3 regions of the Lysinibacillus sp. C5.1 genome follow, and region 2 is predicted to be linked to each of the others. Evidence: a T-box and tRNA genes for the amino acid it is inferred to sense, from the RefSeq annotation. Region 2 holds a T-box; the other regions hold tRNA genes.
The links. A T-box is a leader RNA that pairs with one kind of tRNA and senses whether it is charged. The one in region 2 lies ahead of leuS (leucine--tRNA ligase), so its partner is inferred to be a tRNA-Leu.

Region 1 (6,154 bases), 670 kb from region 2:
ATGATGGCTGCTTCTAAGCCAACATCCTGGTTGTCTGTGCAACGCCACATCCTTTTCCACTTAACGATTACTTTGGGACCTTAGCTGGTGGTCTGGGCTGTTTCCCTTTTGACTACGGATCTTATCACTCGCAGTCTGACTCCCGTGTATAAATATCTGGCATTCGGAGTTTGTCTGAATTCGGTAAACCGGGATGGCCCCCTAGTCCAAACAGTGCTCTACCTCCAGTATTCTCATCACGAGGCTAGCCCTAAAGCTATTTCGGAGAGAACCAGCTATCTCCAAGTTCGATTGGAATTTCTCCGCTACCCACACCTCATCCCCGCACTTTTCAACGTGCGTGGGTTCGGGCCTCCAGTAAGTGTTACCTCACCTTCACCCTGGACATGGGTAGATCACCTGGTTTCGGGTCTACGACCACGTACTAATTCGCCCTATTCAGACTCGCTTTCGCTGCGGCTCCGCCTTCTAAAGCTTAACCTCGCACGTAATCGTAACTCGCCGGTTCATTCTACAAAAGGCACGCTATCACCCATTAACGGGCTCTAACTACTTGTAGGCACACGGTTTCAGGATCTCTTTCACTCCCCTTCCGGGGTGCTTTTCACCTTTCCCTCACGGTACTGGTTCACTATCGGTCACTAGGTAGTATTTAGCCTTGGGAGATGGTCCTCCCGGATTCCGACGGAATTTCACGTGTTCCGCCGTACTCAGGATCCACTCTGGAGGGAACGAACTTTCGACTACAGGGCTTTTACCTGCTCTGGCGGACCTTTCCAAGTCGCTTCATCTAACTCATTCCTTTGTAACTCCGTATAGAGTGTCCTACAACCCCAAGAGGCAAGCCTCTTGGTTTGGGCTCTTCCCGTTTCGCTCGCCGCTACTCAGGGAATCGATTTTTCTTTCTCTTCCTCCAGGTACTTAGATGTTTCAGTTCCCTGGGTCTGCCTTCAAGACGCTATGTATTCACGTCAAGATACTACGCGATTAAACGTAGTGGGTTCCCCCATTCGGAAATCTCCGGATCAAAGCTCACTTACAGCTCCCCGAAGCATATCGGTGTTAGTGCCGTCCTTCTTCGGCTCCTAGTGCCAAGGCATTCGCCGTGCGCCCTTAATAACTTAACCTATCGGCTTCCAATCCACTGCGCATTTCGTTGTCAGCTTCTCTCGTTCAATCAGTCACGTACGTAAGTACGCTCCTTCATTCACTCGTTCGCTTCCTAGAACTGCTTGTGTCTTGAAACCCTATTTCGTTATTAAGCCTATAAAAAACTTAAAAAATAAATGTGTTTGTTACAATTTCAATGTCGTTTTATCCAGTTTTCAAAGAACAAATTCACTACCTGCTTCTACTTCTTCGCAAATTTGCGACAAAAGCGTAGCGACAGGAGCACAGTTTTGAAGTATTTCATCGTAATGATGAACCTTCAAAACTGAACGCAAAACGTAATCTTACAAACCCAAGGTTTGTATTCCGAAAATATCCTTAGAAAGGAGGTGATCCAGCCGCACCTTCCGATACGGCTACCTTGTTACGACTTCACCCCAATCATCTATCCCACCTTCGGCGGCTGGCTCCAAAAGGTTACCTCACCGACTTCGGGTGTTACAAACTCTCGTGGTGTGACGGGCGGTGTGTACAAGGCCCGGGAACGTATTCACCGCGGCATGCTGATCCGCGATTACTAGCGATTCCGGCTTCATGTAGGCGAGTTGCAGCCTACAATCCGAACTGAGAACGACTTTATCGGATTAGCTCCCTCTCGCGAGTTGGCAACCGTTTGTATCGTCCATTGTAGCACGTGTGTAGCCCAGGTCATAAGGGGCATGATGATTTGACGTCATCCCCACCTTCCTCCGGTTTGTCACCGGCAGTCACCTTAGAGTGCCCAACTAAATGATGGCAACTAAGATCAAGGGTTGCGCTCGTTGCGGGACTTAACCCAACATCTCACGACACGAGCTGACGACAACCATGCACCACCTGTCACCGTTGTCCCCGAAGGGAAAACCATATCTCTACAGTGGTCAACGGGATGTCAAGACCTGGTAAGGTTCTTCGCGTTGCTTCGAATTAAACCACATGCTCCACCGCTTGTGCGGGCCCCCGTCAATTCCTTTGAGTTTCAGTCTTGCGACCGTACTCCCCAGGCGGAGTGCTTAATGCGTTAGCTGCAGCACTAAGGGGCGGAAACCCCCTAACACTTAGCACTCATCGTTTACGGCGTGGACTACCAGGGTATCTAATCCTGTTTGCTCCCCACGCTTTCGCGCCTCAGTGTCAGTTACAGACCAGATAGTCGCCTTCGCCACTGGTGTTCCTCCAAATCTCTACGCATTTCACCGCTACACTTGGAATTCCACTATCCTCTTCTGCACTCAAGTCTCCCAGTTTCCAATGACCCTCCACGGTTGAGCCGTGGGCTTTCACATCAGACTTAAGAAACCACCTGCGCGCGCTTTACGCCCAATAATTCCGGACAACGCTTGCCACCTACGTATTACCGCGGCTGCTGGCACGTAGTTAGCCGTGGCTTTCTAATAAGGTACCGTCAAGGTACAGCCAGTTACTACTGTACTTGTTCTTCCCTTACAACAGAGTTTTACGAACCGAAATCCTTCTTCACTCACGCGGCGTTGCTCCATCAGGCTTTCGCCCATTGTGGAAGATTCCCTACTGCTGCCTCCCGTAGGAGTCTGGGCCGTGTCTCAGTCCCAGTGTGGCCGATCACCCTCTCAGGTCGGCTACGCATCGTTGCCTTGGTGAGCCGTTACCTCACCAACTAGCTAATGCGCCGCGGGCCCATCCTATAGCGACAGCCGAAACCGTCTTTCAGTATTGTCCCATGAGAGACAAGAGATTATTCGGTATTAGCCCCGGTTTCCCGGAGTTATCCCAAACTATAGGGTAGGTTGCCCACGTGTTACTCACCCGTCCGCCGCTAACGTCAAAGGAGCAAGCTCCTTCTCAGTTCGCTCGACTTGCATGTATTAGGCACGCCGCCAGCGTTCGTCCTGAGCCAGGATCAAACTCTCCATAAAAGAAATTTGATTAGCTCAAATTGTTTTGCTGGCATCAATTTTGATGTCCAAAATTTTGTTTCGTTCACTAACAAAGTTAGCTAGTAAAAACTATATTGATTACGTTTTGCTTGTTCAGTTTTCAAGGTTCATTTTGTTGCCGTTTGTTTCAGCGACTTTTACATCTTAACATCTTTCGTTAATGATGTCAACAATTTTTTAAATATTTTTTGGAGCGGGTGATGAGAATCGAACTCACGACATCAGCTTGGAAGGCTGAGGTTTTACCATTAAACTACACCCGCAATTATTAAAATGTATTATGGCGCGCCCGGCAGGAGTCGAACCCACAACCTTCTGATCCGTAGTCAGACGCTCTATCCAATTGAGCTACGGGCGCATGTGTTAAATAACTGAACTGACTTGGTGCGGCCGAGAGGACTTGAACCTCCACGGGGTTGCCCCCACTAGGCCCTCAACCTAGCGCGTCTGCCGTTCCGCCACGACCGCATTCAAAAAATAGGAACCTTCTTATTATACAATGATAATTCGAATTTTCAACCTTTTTCTTAAAAAAGATGAGCCATGAAGGACTCGAACCTTCGACCCTCTGATTAAAAGTCAGATGCTCTACCAACTGAGCTAATGGCTCATTAAGAAATGAATGGCTGGGGTACTAGGATTCGAACCTAGGCATGACGGAATCAAAATCCGTTGCCTTACCGCTTGGCTATACCCCAATAAGTGGCGGTCCCGACCGGGATCGAACCGGCGATCTCCTGCGTGACAGGCAGGCATGTTAACCGCTACACCACGGGACCAATGTTACAATTATCTATTTATGAAAATGACCCCTACGGGATTCGAACCCGTGTTACCGCCGTGAAAGGGCGGTGTCTTAACCGCTTGACCAAGGGGCCATGGCTCCGAAGGCAGGACTCGAACCTGCGACAACCTGATTAACAGTCAGGTGCTACTACCAACTGAGCTACTTCGGAATAATCATATTGTGTTGTCGGCTTTATCTTGTCGACTTTTACTATTATAGGGATTAGCTGAATAAACGTCAACACTTTTTTAAAAGTTTTTTTACTCAACTATCATTAATTGCCCTGAACACTTGCCACAACAGTATCTGTTCACATTGAATCTAATTTTTCTAACATACCTTTGGTGACATTGTATACATTCATATGTATAGTGAGGGCGCTGTTTTTGGCTACGAGATTTAGGTATTTGCAACGCTGAACAAAATCGAGGGGCATTCACTTTTTTTAACAACGCTCGAAAATCTTTATCTCGATGTTGATAGCCCTTTCCTTCAAGGTGCAAGTGGTAATGACATAATTCATGAAGAATGATTCCCTCTACCTCTCTAACACCATATATTTCAAACGCCTTTGGATTGATTTCAATATGGTGGGATTGCAAAAGATAACGCCCACCTGTTGTACGTAACCTTGGATTAAAGTATGCACGATGCATAAAGGGTTTATGAAAACTTTCTAATGAAATTCGACTTACAAGCTGTTGCAGTTCCTCATTGTTCAATTTCATCACCTCTAACAATAAGAATACCACACTGCGCAGTATAGACAGTGTGGCAAGAAATTATTACACTTCAACCATTTGTTTTTCTGGAGGAAGCATCGTTAATGAAATACGGCCTTTGTTTACCTCTATTTGTTCCACCCATACTGTGACAATGTCACCTAATGCCACAACCTCTAATGGATGTTTAATACGTTTTTTTTGCAACTTGGAAATATGCACAAGCCCATCTTGTTTTACACCTATATCAACGAATGCACCAAAATCGACGACATTCCGTACAGTACCTTGTAATTCCATTCCTACTTGTAAATCTTCCATTTTTAAAACATCCGTTTTAAGTAATGGTTGTGGGAAAGCATCACGCGGGTCACGGCTTGGTTTCATTAAAGTATCTACAATATCCTGAACAGTAACAACGCCAATCCCTAGACTTTCACTTAACGCTTGAACATTAAGAGCTGCAATTGCTTCCTCTGCCTCTTGTGTTCCTAGTTCTTTTTTATTTATGTGAGCCGCTTCTAAAATTTGCTCTGCAATATTGTAGCTTTCTGGGTGAATACCTGTCGCATCGAATGGATTTTTCGCTTCAGGCACACGCAAAAACCCTATTGCTTGCTCATACGTTTTTGCACCGAGGCGAGGAATTTTCTTCAGTTGCGCACGCGTTGTGAATTGCCCATTTTCTTCTCGTACTTTTACAATGTTTTCGGCAACGGTTTTCGATAGCCCTGAAACATATTGCAATAAAGAGGCTGATGCTGTATTGACATCGACACCAACTTGGTTGACCGCTGTTTCAACTATAAATGTTAATGATTCTGATAATTTCTTTTGAGAAACATCATGCTGATATTGTCCAACACCTACTGCCTTTGGCTCAATTTTTACTAATTCCGACAATGGGTCCTGCAAACGTCGAGCAATTGACACCGCGCTCCGTTGCTCTACTTGCAAATCAGGAAACTCAGCACGCGCAACCTCCGATGCTGAATATACGGATGCACCGGCTTCGTTGACAATAACATAGGCCACATCTGTGTTCACTTCACTTAAAACATCGGCAATAAATTGCTCAGTTTCGCGTGAGGCTGTCCCGTTACCAATCGCAATGATTGTAATAGGATATTTCGCTAAAATCTCTTTCACAACTGCTTTTGATTTTGCTACATCTGGCTTTGGTGGATGTGGGTAAATCGCCGTAACTTCTAGCATTTTACCCGTCTCATCAACAACAGCTAATTTACAACCCGTACGATAGGCAGGATCCACCCCTAGTACATACTTACCTTTTAACGGTGGCTGTAGTAAAAGATTGCGGAGATTTTCCGAGAAAATATGAATCGCTTGCGCCTCTGCTTTTTCCGTTAATTCATTACGTAACTCTCTCTCAATTGATGGTTGAATTAATCGTTTATAGGAATCCTCTATTGCAAGTTTCACTTCAGCAATGGCAGGTGAAAAACCTGTTGCTGGTATCCACTCTTTCCACATAATCATCAGTACTCGATCTATCGGTACTTGGATAACAACCTTTAAGACTTCCTCCTTCTCCCCACGATTGACAGCTAAAATACGAT
Region 2 (6,154 bases):
CACGCAAACAATTCTGAAAATTAAAGGCGATTTACTTAAAGCGAATGCTATAGCATTCGCTTTTTTATTTTTTTGGATTGAAATAGTTGACGCAAAAGGATACAATCATACATATTCAAATATTTGAATATGTGAAAATGAATGATATGGGGGGATTAACGTGGAAGAAGGCTTACAACAGTTTAAAGCCGATTTTTTTAAAGCCTTAGCACACCCGTTACGGATAAGAATTCTTGAGTTGTTAGTCGATGGCAAGAAAAGTGTGAATGAGATTCAAAGTTGCCTAGAAAAAGAAGGCTCGGCAGTTTCCCAGCAGTTAAGTGTTTTACGGGCAAAAAATATTGTTTATGGGACAAAAGAAGGTAAAAAAGTTTACTATTCTTTAAGTGATCCAATGATTGTTGAATTGTTGCGTGTTGCAAAAGATATCTTTGACAACCATTTAATTCATACAATTTCAAGATTAGAAGAAATGACCGTCAGTGAAAATGACGAAGAGTGCATGTAGGGGATGTAATACATTTACCACCCCTTACTGAACTGGATTCGAAAAACTTAATTATTTCGAAGGGAAGATTATTGTATGAAATCACTGTTTACAGGTCGGTATGAAGGGTATTCAGTTGATCATTTTAAAAAGGACTTATTATCTGGCATAATTGTTGGGATTGTTGCAATTCCACTAGCGATGTCTTTTGCCATTGCTTCCGGTGTAAAACCAGAATATGGGATCTATACAGCGTGTATTGCGGGCATACTTATTTCACTATTTGGAGGTTCAAAATTCCAAATCGGTGGACCAACAGGTGCTTTTGTGCCAATTCTTTTAGGCATTGTCTTATCATATGGCTACGAAAATTTATTAATTGCGGGGTTAATGGCGGGAGTGCTGCTATGTTTAATGGGCCTTTTCAAGCTAGGTACTCTTATAAAATTTATACCACGTCCTGTAACGATAGGCTTTACTGCGGGTATTGCGGTTATCATTTTTACTGGGCAAATAGCTAATTTTTTAGGTTTAACAAATATTACACGTCATGAATATTTTATCGCAAATATGAAAGAGTTGTTCGTGCATATAGGAACAATTAATTATTATAGTATTTTCATAGCGGTTATTTGTCTTGTAATTATCCTTTTAACACCTAAATTTTTTCCAAAAGTACCTGGCGCATTAGTAGGCATTGTTGTTTCTACACTTGTTGCTACCTTCTTTTTTTCAGGACAGGTTGCAACAATTGCTACGGCTTACGGTCAAATTCCTAATACGTTACCGAAGTTTTCAATACCAGAAATCACCTTGGAACGATTACAATTATTGATTGGACCTGCCTTTGTAATTGCCATTTTGGGCGGGATTGAGTCGCTCTTATCAGCAGTTGTTGCTGACGGTATGACCAATACGAAACATAATAGTAATCGTGAGCTTGTAGGACAGGGCATAGCGAATATTATTACACCATTATTTGGCGGGATTCCTGCTACAGGGGCGATTGCACGTACGGCAACCAATATTAAAACGGGTGCTGCATCACCAATGTCAGGTATTATTCATGGTGTGTTTGTATTAGTCACATTATTGTTATTAGCGCCCTTTGCTTCGCATATTCCGTTAGCAAGTATGGCACCAGTACTAATGGTCGTTGCGTGGAATATGAGTGAACAAAAACATTTTGCTCATATTGTAAAAGCGAAATCTGGAGATTCACTTGTATTAATTATTACTTTTTTGCTTACCGTTTTCGCTAGCCTAACGATTGCTGTTGAAGTAGGTCTTGGCTTAGCCGTTGTGTTGTTTGCTAAACGAATGAGTGAGAAGTTAGTTATAGATAAAGTATTACCTGACCATACAAAAAAGAATGGAAAGGTACAACCTTATGTTGTCAATCAAAAGCATGATTGCCCACAAATTAGTATTTATACGATTGAGGGTCCACTGTTTTTTGGTGCAGCGCAAACGTTTGAAGAGACATTACTGCATTCTATGCAAGAACAACCAAGCGTCCTGATTTTACGTATGGGAAAAGTGCCATTTATGGACTCCACAGGTGAGTCTTATTTTAGCAATATCGTGGAGAACTTTACAAAGCGTGGTGGCAAGGTCTTCGTCACGGGCATACAAGAGGACTTAAAACTAGCGCTTATGCGTAATGGATTATATGCTCAAATTGGACAAGATCATTTTTTTGAACATACAGGAGAAGCTATAAATAGAGCATTGACACATTTAGATATGAATAAATGCCTTGGTTGTAAACATTTCGCTTTCCATGAATGTGCTGACTTTTCGAGTGACAGGCACGGAAAAGATTCTGACAATTGATGACGATTGAACAGAAAAGCTCCACACGATGGATTGTCGTGTGGAGCTTTCCTATTGGGGTGCTACATTACATGATTTGCTTTCATGTTCCTCGCAATATTGGCAGTAAGATAGTGAGTGGCGTTGTAATGTTTGAAGAAAAAAGCTATTGAGAATACTTGTATCAAAGAAGGGGAAGTTTGAAGATATAGGATGCTTGTAGAGATAATACGAGCTATAAGGATAGTCCTCCATTTTGTCAACCATAGGGGGAGACGTTGAGATAGGATTGCGGTGAATATAGCGACTAACACTAAGCATGTCGAGTTGTGAGGGAACAAGGTCTGCAAAATATCGACTCTCATATAGATGACAGCAATAGTTGTACTTCTTTTTAAAGTAATTGCTGTAACGCCAGTTAACATTGGCCATCACTTTGCCTAGTGGCACTTTGGGTGAACGAATCAGCAGGTGATAGTGGTTAGACATAACGCAATAGGCAACAATCGTAAACGAATATTTGTGATAAGCATATTGTAATACACGAAAGAAAGCTTCGTAATCTGCTACATTGTGAAAAATAGTTTGACGATTGTTACCGCGTACTACTACATGATGATAATGATCTGGGGACCAAAGCCGTTTTTTTCTTGGCACACGCTATTGCCTCCTTTACTTTTTTCTTTAGCATAAAAAAGCATGTAAAGAACGTCAATTAGACGGGAGTTACGAAAGTAATGACTATTTTTATTTTTCATGTGCATAGAAGGTTGAAATGAAAAATTGTTGGTGAAAATAATCATAGAAAAAATTTTTTTGATAATTGTGTGGAAATTGTGTGCGTGCCAGGCACCATAAAAAGATGCTTGTGCTTTTCAGGACTTTCCATTAGAATAAATGCAATACATGTAAAGACATTGATGAGGAATAGTAAATTTGTGGTTCTTTTTAGAGAGCTAGCGGTTGGTGGAAGCTAGTAAGGATGCAAATTGAACTCGCCTGCTGAGTCTGCATACGTAATATGAAATTTTACGTTTGCCGTTATTTCCGCGTTAAGGAAGCTTGAGCCGAGTGTAATCACTAATTTGGGTGGTACCGCGGGAGTTAAGAATACTCTCGTCCCTTTCTAACAAAGAAAGGGGCGAGTTTTTTTATTTTTTAAATATTTTGTCAATTCTTACGATAAGTGGTACTGCACATACTATAAGGAGGAAAAATAATGAGCTTTAATCATCAACAAATTGAAAAAAAGTGGCAACAGTATTGGGATGTCAACAAAACATTCAAAACCGAAAATGAAATGGATAAACCGAAATTTTATGCGCTTGATATGTTCCCTTACCCATCAGGTTCGGGACTTCACGTAGGACATCCAGAAGGTTATACAGCGACAGATATCCTTTCACGTTTCAAACGTATGCAAGGCTTTAATGTTCTACATCCGATGGGATGGGATGCATTTGGATTACCTGCCGAGCAATATGCACTTGATACTGGGAATGACCCAGCAGAATTTACAGCAAAAAATATTGCGACATTTAAACGTCAAATTCAAGAGTTAGGCTTTAGTTATGACTGGGATCGTGAAATTAACACTACAGATCCAGAATACTACAAATGGACACAATGGATTTTCATTCAATTATATAAAAAGGGCTTAGCTTATGTAGATGAAGTGGCGGTAAACTGGTGCCCAGCTCTAGGTACAGTGCTTGCGAATGAAGAAGTTATCGATGGGAAGTCTGAACGTGGCGGACATCCAGTAGAACGTCGTCCAATGAAACAATGGATACTTAAAATTACAGCTTATGCGGATCGTTTAATCGACGATTTAGAAGAAGTAGATTGGCCAGAATCCATTAAAGACATGCAACGTAACTGGATTGGTCGTTCGGAAGGTGCAGAAGTAACATTTAGCATGGAAGGGTCGGACAAAAACTTTACGGTATTTACAACACGCCCTGATACGCTATTCGGTGCAACATATACAGTGCTTGCACCAGAGCATAAACTAGTGGCTGAAATTACAACAGCTGAACAACAAGCTGCTGTCAATGCATATCTTGAAAAAGTAAAAATGAAATCAGACTTAGAGCGTACAGATTTAGCCAAAGAAAAAACAGGTGTATTTACAGGCGCTTATGCAGTAAATCCGATTAACGGCAAAAAAGTACCAATTTGGATTGCTGATTATGTGTTAGCGACGTACGGAACTGGTGCGATTATGGCTGTTCCTGCACATGACGAACGTGATTATGAATTTGCTAAAGAGTTTGGTTTAGACATCGTTGCTGTACTTGAAGGTGGAGATATCGACAAAGAAGCATTTACAGGTGACGGTCAGCACATTAACTCTGATTTCCTTGATGGTTTAAATAAAGCAGATGGTATTGCAAAGGCGATTGAATGGCTAGAGGAAAAAGGTGTAGGGGAGAAAAAGGTATCTTATCGTCTTCGTGACTGGCTATTCTCTCGTCAACGTTATTGGGGTGAACCAATCCCAATGATCCATTGGGAAGATGGTACAACAACTCCAGTTTCAGAAGCGGAGTTACCATTAATGCTTCCAAAAACAGATAATATTCGTCCATCTGGAACAGGGGAATCACCATTAGCGAATATTACGGATTGGGTAAATGTTGTAGATCCTGAAACAGGCAAAAAAGGTCGTCGTGAAACCAATACAATGCCACAATGGGCAGGTTCTAGCTGGTACTTCCTACGATATATTGACCCTAACAACAAAGAGGCGATTGCTGATCCAGAGTTACTAAAACGTTGGTTACCGGTTGATATTTATATTGGTGGAGCAGAGCATGCAGTATTGCATTTACTATACGCGCGCTTCTGGCATAAAGTACTATACGATTTAGGGGTAGTGCACACGAAAGAGCCATTCCAAAAATTATTTAACCAAGGTATGATTCTTGGTGAAGGTAATGAAAAAATGTCTAAATCAAAAGGCAATGTCGTGAACCCTGATGAAATCATAGAGTCACACGGTGCAGATACACTACGACTTTATGAAATGTTCATGGGTCCATTAGAGGCTTCAGTTGCATGGTCTACTAATGGTTTAGACGGTGCTCGTCGTTTCTTAGACCGCATCTGGCGTTTGTTTGTCAACGAAGAAGGTACGCTATCAGCGAAAGTGCAAACTTCAGACGATAAGTTTTTAGAAAAGTCATATCACCAAACAGTGAAAAAAGTGACAGAAGACTACGAAGGGATTCGCTTCAATACTGCTATTTCACAAATGATGGTCTTTATTAATGACTGCTACAAAGCAGAAGTACTTCCAACAGCCTATGCTGAAGGATTTGTGAAAATACTAGCACCAATCGCTCCGCATATTGCTGAAGAGCTATGGCAACTATTAGGTCATGAAAATACATTATCTTATGAAGAATGGCCAACGTATGATGAGTCTAAGCTTGTGGACGATGAAGTGGAAGTTGCTGTTCAAGTGGCAGGTAAAGTACGTGCTAAAATTATTGTAGCAAAAGATGCTTCAAAAGAAGAAATTGAAAAAGTAGCATTAGCCGATGAAAAAGTACAAGAATATATGGCGGGCAAAGACTTGGTAAAAATTATTGTTATCCCAGGAAAGCTTGTTAATATTGTTGTTAAATAATTAAACAAGAAGCCGTGAAATACGTTGTAAGAAGCGTACTTCACGGCTTTTTTAAATGTCGTTGGTAATAGGAACATTACATGCATTGCGATAAACGAGCCACGTATACAGGGATTGAGCGGAAAGGAAGCAAACAGTATCTTGCTAAAAATGAAGAGGTCGACACGTAATGGAAGACATAGTGGCAGGAATTCAAACGTATGGTAGATGCTACATCG
Region 3 (6,154 bases), 1.3 Mb from region 2:
GTGAATACATAGCGTCTTGAAGGCAGACCCAGGGAACTGAAACATCTAAGTACCTGGAGGAAGAGAAAGAAAAATCGATTCCCTGAGTAGCGGCGAGCGAAACGGGAAGAGCCCAAACCAAGAGGCTTGCCTCTTGGGGTTGTAGGACACTCTATACGGAGTTACAAAGGAATGAGTTAGATGAAGCGACTTGGAAAGGTCCGCCAGAGCAGGTAAAAGCCCTGTAGTCGAAAGTTCGTTCCCTCCAGAGTGGATCCTGAGTACGGCGGAACACGTGAAATTCCGTCGGAATCCGGGAGGACCATCTCCCAAGGCTAAATACTACCTAGTGACCGATAGTGAACCAGTACCGTGAGGGAAAGGTGAAAAGCACCCCGGAAGGGGAGTGAAAGAGATCCTGAAACCGTGTGCCTACAAGTAGTTAGAGCCCGTTAATGGGTGATAGCGTGCCTTTTGTAGAATGAACCGGCGAGTTACGATTACGTGCGAGGTTAAGCTTTAGAAGGCGGAGCCGCAGCGAAAGCGAGTCTGAATAGGGCGAATTAGTACGTGGTCGTAGACCCGAAACCAGGTGATCTACCCATGTCCAGGGTGAAGGTGAGGTAACACTTACTGGAGGCCCGAACCCACGCACGTTGAAAAGTGCGGGGATGAGGTGTGGGTAGCGGAGAAATTCCAATCGAACTTGGAGATAGCTGGTTCTCTCCGAAATAGCTTTAGGGCTAGCCTCGTGATGAGAATACTGGAGGTAGAGCACTGTTTGGACTAGGGGGCCATCCCGGTTTACCGAATTCAGACAAACTCCGAATGCCAGATATTTATACACGGGAGTCAGACTGCGAGTGATAAGATCCGTAGTCAAAAGGGAAACAGCCCAGACCACCAGCTAAGGTCCCAAAGTAATCGTTAAGTGGAAAAGGATGTGGCGTTGCACAGACAACCAGGATGTTGGCTTAGAAGCAGCCATCATTTAAAGAGTGCGTAATAGCTCACTGGTCGAGTGACGCTGCGCCGAAAATGTATCGGGGCTAAACGATTCACCGAAGCTGTGGATTGACATCTACGATGTCAGTGGTAGGAGAGCGTTCTAAGTGCGTTGAAGTCAGACCGGAAGGACTGGTGGAGCGCTTAGAAGTGAGAATGCCGGTATGAGTAGCGAAAGACGGGTGAGAATCCCGTCCACCGTATGACTAAGGTTTCCTGAGGAAGGCTCGTCCGCTCAGGGTTAGTCGGGACCTAAGCCGAGGCCGATAGGCGTAGGCGATGGACAACAGGTTGATATTCCTGTACCACCTCCTCACCGTTTGAGAAATGGGGGGACGCAGTAGGATAGGGTAAGCGCGCCGTTGGTTGTGCGCGTCCAAGCAGTAAGGCGTGTGTGTAGGCAAATCCGCACACTGTAACGTTGAGCTGTGATGGCGAGTCCGTATGGACGAAGTTCCTGATTTCACACTGCCAAGAAAAGCCTCTATCGAGGTGAGAGGTGCCCGTACCGCAAACCGACACAGGTAGTCGAGGAGAGAATCCTAAGGTGTGCGAGAGAACTCTCGTTAAGGAACTCGGCAAAATGACCCCGTAACTTCGGGAGAAGGGGTGCTCTTGAGCGTGCAAGCGCATGAGAGCCGCAGTGAATAGGCCCAGGCGACTGTTTAGCAAAAACACAGGTCTCTGCAAAACCGTAAGGTGACGTATAGGGGCTGACGCCTGCCCGGTGCTGGAAGGTTAAGAGGAGTGGTTAGCGCAAGCGAAGCTGCGAATTGAAGCCCCAGTAAACGGCGGCCGTAACTATAACGGTCCTAAGGTAGCGAAATTCCTTGTCGGGTAAGTTCCGACCCGCACGAAAGGCGTAACGATCTGGGCACTGTCTCAACGAGAGACTCGGTGAAATTATAGTACCTGTGAAGATGCAGGTTACCCGCGACAGGACGGAAAGACCCCGTGGAGCTTTACTGTAGCCTGATATTGAATTTTGGTACAACTTGTACAGGATAGGTAGGAGCCAGAGATCTCGGAGCGCCAGCTTCGAAGGAGGCGTCGGTGGGATACTACCCTGGTTGTATTGAAATTCTAACCCATGCCCCTTAGCGGGGCAGGAGACAGTGTCAGGCGGACAGTTTGACTGGGGCGGTCGCCTCCTAAAAGGTAACGGAGGCGCCCAAAGGTTCCCTCAGAATGGTTGGAAATCATTCGTAGAGTGTAAAGGCACAAGGGAGCTTGACTGCGAGACCTACAAGTCGAGCAGGGTCGAAAGACGGGCTTAGTGATCCGGTGGTTCCGCATGGAAGGGCCATCGCTCAACGGATAAAAGCTACCCCGGGGATAACAGGCTTATCTCCCCCAAGAGTCCACATCGACGGGGAGGTTTGGCACCTCGATGTCGGCTCATCGCATCCTGGGGCTGTAGTCGGTCCCAAGGGTTGGGCTGTTCGCCCATTAAAGCGGTACGCGAGCTGGGTTCAGAACGTCGTGAGACAGTTCGGTCCCTATCCGTCGTGGGCGTAGGAAATTTGAGAGGAGCTGTCCTTAGTACGAGAGGACCGGGATGGACACACCGCTGGTGTACCAGTTGTCTTGCCAAAGGCATCGCTGGGTAGCTATGTGTGGACGGGATAAGTGCTGAAAGCATCTAAGCATGAAGCCCCCCTCAAGATGAGATTTCCCATTACGCAAGTAAGTAAGATCCCTCAAAGACGATGAGGTAGATAGGTTCGAGGTGGAAGTGTGGTGACACATGGAGCTGACGAATACTAATCGATCGAGGACTTAACCAAAAAAAAGTTTGAAACATTCAATGAACCGTTTATCCAGTTTTGAAAGAACAAGCAAGTTTTAAAAAAAAGCTTGTAATTATAATAATTTATGTTATAATGAATCTTGTCTTTTAAATAGTCTAGTGATGATGGCAAAGAGGTCACACCCGTTCCCATACCGAACACGGAAGTTAAGCTCTTTAGCGCCGATGGTAGTTGGGGGCTTCCCCCTGTGAGAGTAGGACGTCGCTAGGCATAATACCCAGGAGGATTAGCTCAGCTGGGAGAGCATCTGCCTTACAAGCAGAGGGTCGGCGGTTCGAGCCCGTCATCCTCCACCATATGCCGGTTTAGCTCAGCAGGTAGAGCAACTGACTTGTAATCAGTAGGTCGTGGGTTCGATTCCTATAGCCGGCACCATTTTTTGAGCCATTAGCTCAGTTGGTAGAGCATCTGACTTTTAATCAGAGGGTCGAAGGTTCGAGTCCTTCATGGCTCACCATTTTAATTGCCAACAATAATATGCGGGTGTGGCGGAATTGGCAGACGCACTAGACTTAGGATCTAGCGCCGCGAGGCGTGGGGGTTCGACTCCCTTCACCCGCATCATCTATATTTCAAATTTATAATTGCCAGGATAAATAATCTTATGCACATGCGGAAGTAGTTCAGTGGTAGAACACCACCTTGCCAAGGTGGGGGTCGCGAGTTCGAACCTCGTCTTCCGCTCCAAATGTGCCGGGGTGGCGGAACTGGCAGACGCACAGGACTTAAAATCCTGCGGTAGGTGACTACCGTGCCGGTTCGATTCCGGCCCTCGGCACCATTTTTAATATTTAGCGCCCGTAGCTCAATTGGATAGAGCGTCTGACTACGGATCAGAAGGTTGTGGGTTCGACTCCTGCCGGGCGCGCCAATAAATGAACGGGAAGTAGCTCAGCTTGGTAGAGCACTTGGTTTGGGACCAAGGGGTCGCAGGTTCGAATCCTGTCTTCCCGACCATTTCCTAAAATATACTTTATGGGGCCTTAGCTCAGCTGGGAGAGCGCCTGCCTTGCACGCAGGAGGTCAGCGGTTCGATCCCGCTAGGCTCCACCAATTTTTATATATGAACCTTGAAAACTGAACAAGCAAAACGTAATCAATATAGTTTTTATTAGCTAACTTCGTTAGTGAACGAAACAAAAATTTGGACATCAAAATTGATGCCAGCAAAACAATTTGAGCTAATCAAATTTCTTTTATGGAGAGTTTGATCCTGGCTCAGGACGAACGCTGGCGGCGTGCCTAATACATGCAAGTCGAGCGAACAGAGAAGGAGCTTGCTCCTTTGACGTTAGCGGCGGACGGGTGAGTAACACGTGGGCAACCTACCCTATAGTTTGGGATAACTCCGGGAAACCGGGGCTAATACCGAATAATCTATCGTCCCTCATGGGACAATACTGAAAGACGGTTTCGGCTGTCGCTATAGGATGGGCCCGCGGCGCATTAGCTAGTTGGTGAGGTAACGGCTCACCAAGGCAACGATGCGTAGCCGACCTGAGAGGGTGATCGGCCACACTGGGACTGAGACACGGCCCAGACTCCTACGGGAGGCAGCAGTAGGGAATCTTCCACAATGGGCGAAAGCCTGATGGAGCAACGCCGCGTGAGTGAAGAAGGATTTCGGTTCGTAAAACTCTGTTGTAAGGGAAGAACAAGTACAGTAGTAACTGGCTGTACCTTGACGGTACCTTATTAGAAAGCCACGGCTAACTACGTGCCAGCAGCCGCGGTAATACGTAGGTGGCAAGCGTTGTCCGGAATTATTGGGCGTAAAGCGCGCGCAGGTGGTTTCTTAAGTCTGATGTGAAAGCCCATGGCTCAACCGTGGAGGGTCATTGGAAACTGGGAGACTTGAGTGCAGAAGAGGATAGTGGAATTCCAAGTGTAGCGGTGAAATGCGTAGAGATTTGGAGGAACACCAGTGGCGAAGGCGACTATCTGGTCTGTAACTGACACTGAGGCGCGAAAGCGTGGGGAGCAAACAGGATTAGATACCCTGGTAGTCCACGCCGTAAACGATGAGTGCTAAGTGTTAGGGGGTTTCCGCCCCTTAGTGCTGCAGCTAACGCATTAAGCACTCCGCCTGGGGAGTACGGTCGCAAGACTGAAACTCAAAGGAATTGACGGGGGCCCGCACAAGCGGTGGAGCATGTGGTTTAATTCGAAGCAACGCGAAGAACCTTACCAGGTCTTGACATCCCGTTGACCACTGTAGAGATATGGTTTTCCCTTCGGGGACAACGGTGACAGGTGGTGCATGGTTGTCGTCAGCTCGTGTCGTGAGATGTTGGGTTAAGTCCCGCAACGAGCGCAACCCTTGATCTTAGTTGCCATCATTTAGTTGGGCACTCTAAGGTGACTGCCGGTGACAAACCGGAGGAAGGTGGGGATGACGTCAAATCATCATGCCCCTTATGACCTGGGCTACACACGTGCTACAATGGACGATACAAACGGTTGCCAACTCGCGAGAGGGAGCTAATCCGATAAAGTCGTTCTCAGTTCGGATTGTAGGCTGCAACTCGCCTACATGAAGCCGGAATCGCTAGTAATCGCGGATCAGCATGCCGCGGTGAATACGTTCCCGGGCCTTGTACACACCGCCCGTCACACCACGAGAGTTTGTAACACCCGAAGTCGGTGAGGTAACCTTTTGGAGCCAGCCGCCGAAGGTGGGATAGATGATTGGGGTGAAGTCGTAACAAGGTAGCCGTATCGGAAGGTGCGGCTGGATCATCTCCTTTCTAAGGATATTTTCGGAATACAAACCTTGGGTTTGTAAGATTACGTTTTGCGTTCAGTTTTGAAGGTTTATAACTAACTTTATAAAACTTCCAAGAGGGCCTATAGCTCAGCTGGTTAGAGCGCACGCCTGATAAGCGTGAGGTCGATGGTTCGAGTCCATTTAGGCCCACCATATATAACCTCTTGGGGCCTTAGCTCAGCTGGGAGAGCGCCTGCCTTGCACGCAGGAGGTCAGCGGTTCGATCCCGCTAGGCTCCACCAATTTTTATTTGTTCTTTGAAAACTGGATAAAACGACATTGAAATTGTAACAAACACATTTATTTTTTTAAGTTTTTTATAGGCTTAATAACGAAATAGGGTTTCAAGACACAAGCAGTTCTAGGAAGCGAACGAGTGAATGAAGGAGCGTACTTACGTACGTGACTGATTGAACGAGAGAAGCTGACAACGAAATGCGCAGTGGATTGGAAGCCGATAGGTTAAGTTATTAAGGGCGCACGGCGAATGCCTTGGCACTAGGAGCCGAAGAAGGACGGCACTAACACCGATATGCTTCGGGGAGCTGTAAGTGAGCTTTGATCCGGAGATTTCCGAATGGGGGAACCCACT

Region 1: it encodes a tRNA-Leu, which carries the amino acid that the T-box ahead of leuS (leucine--tRNA ligase) is inferred to sense. The anticodon was not compared.
Region 3: it encodes a tRNA-Leu, which carries the amino acid that the T-box ahead of leuS (leucine--tRNA ligase) is inferred to sense. The anticodon was not compared.

What each region holds. Positions count from the first base shown of each region.
Region 1 is NZ_CP066226.1:4,209,588-4,215,741, forward strand. It holds rRNA gene I5435_RS20660 (23S ribosomal RNA) at 1-1,127, opposite strand, end outside; rRNA gene I5435_RS20665 (16S ribosomal RNA) at 1,493-3,044, opposite strand; tRNA gene I5435_RS20670 (tRNA-Gly) at 3,255-3,328, opposite strand; tRNA gene I5435_RS20675 (tRNA-Arg) at 3,347-3,423, opposite strand; tRNA gene I5435_RS20680 (tRNA-Leu) at 3,448-3,533, opposite strand; tRNA gene I5435_RS20685 (tRNA-Lys) at 3,603-3,675, opposite strand; tRNA gene I5435_RS20690 (tRNA-Gln) at 3,689-3,763, opposite strand; tRNA gene I5435_RS20695 (tRNA-Asp) at 3,769-3,844, opposite strand; tRNA gene I5435_RS20700 (tRNA-Glu) at 3,872-3,943, opposite strand; tRNA gene I5435_RS20705 (tRNA-Asn) at 3,945-4,021, opposite strand; gene I5435_RS20710 (SprT family protein) at 4,113-4,574, opposite strand; gene I5435_RS20715 (Tex family protein) at 4,638-6,154, opposite strand, start outside.
Region 2 is NZ_CP066226.1:3,538,324-3,544,477, reverse strand. It holds gene I5435_RS17260 (MDR family MFS transporter) at 1-24, shown strand, start outside; gene I5435_RS17255 (ArsR/SmtB family transcription factor) at 161-508, shown strand; gene I5435_RS17250 (SulP family inorganic anion transporter) at 584-2,323, shown strand; gene I5435_RS17245 (transposase) at 2,375-2,959, opposite strand; T-box leader at 3,211-3,429, shown strand; gene leuS (leucine--tRNA ligase) at 3,522-5,936, shown strand; gene I5435_RS17235 (hypothetical protein) at 6,106-6,154, shown strand, end outside.
Region 3 is NZ_CP066226.1:122,058-128,211, forward strand. It holds rRNA gene I5435_RS00565 (23S ribosomal RNA) at 1-2,771, shown strand, start outside; rRNA gene rrf (5S ribosomal RNA) at 2,890-3,005, shown strand; tRNA gene I5435_RS00575 (tRNA-Val) at 3,016-3,091, shown strand; tRNA gene I5435_RS00580 (tRNA-Thr) at 3,095-3,170, shown strand; tRNA gene I5435_RS00585 (tRNA-Lys) at 3,177-3,252, shown strand; tRNA gene I5435_RS00590 (tRNA-Leu) at 3,275-3,356, shown strand; tRNA gene I5435_RS00595 (tRNA-Gly) at 3,408-3,482, shown strand; tRNA gene I5435_RS00600 (tRNA-Leu) at 3,488-3,576, shown strand; tRNA gene I5435_RS00605 (tRNA-Arg) at 3,590-3,666, shown strand; tRNA gene I5435_RS00610 (tRNA-Pro) at 3,676-3,752, shown strand; tRNA gene I5435_RS00615 (tRNA-Ala) at 3,773-3,848, shown strand; rRNA gene I5435_RS00620 (16S ribosomal RNA) at 3,991-5,542, shown strand; tRNA gene I5435_RS00625 (tRNA-Ile) at 5,639-5,715, shown strand; tRNA gene I5435_RS00630 (tRNA-Ala) at 5,729-5,804, shown strand; rRNA gene I5435_RS00635 (23S ribosomal RNA) at 6,023-6,154, shown strand, end outside.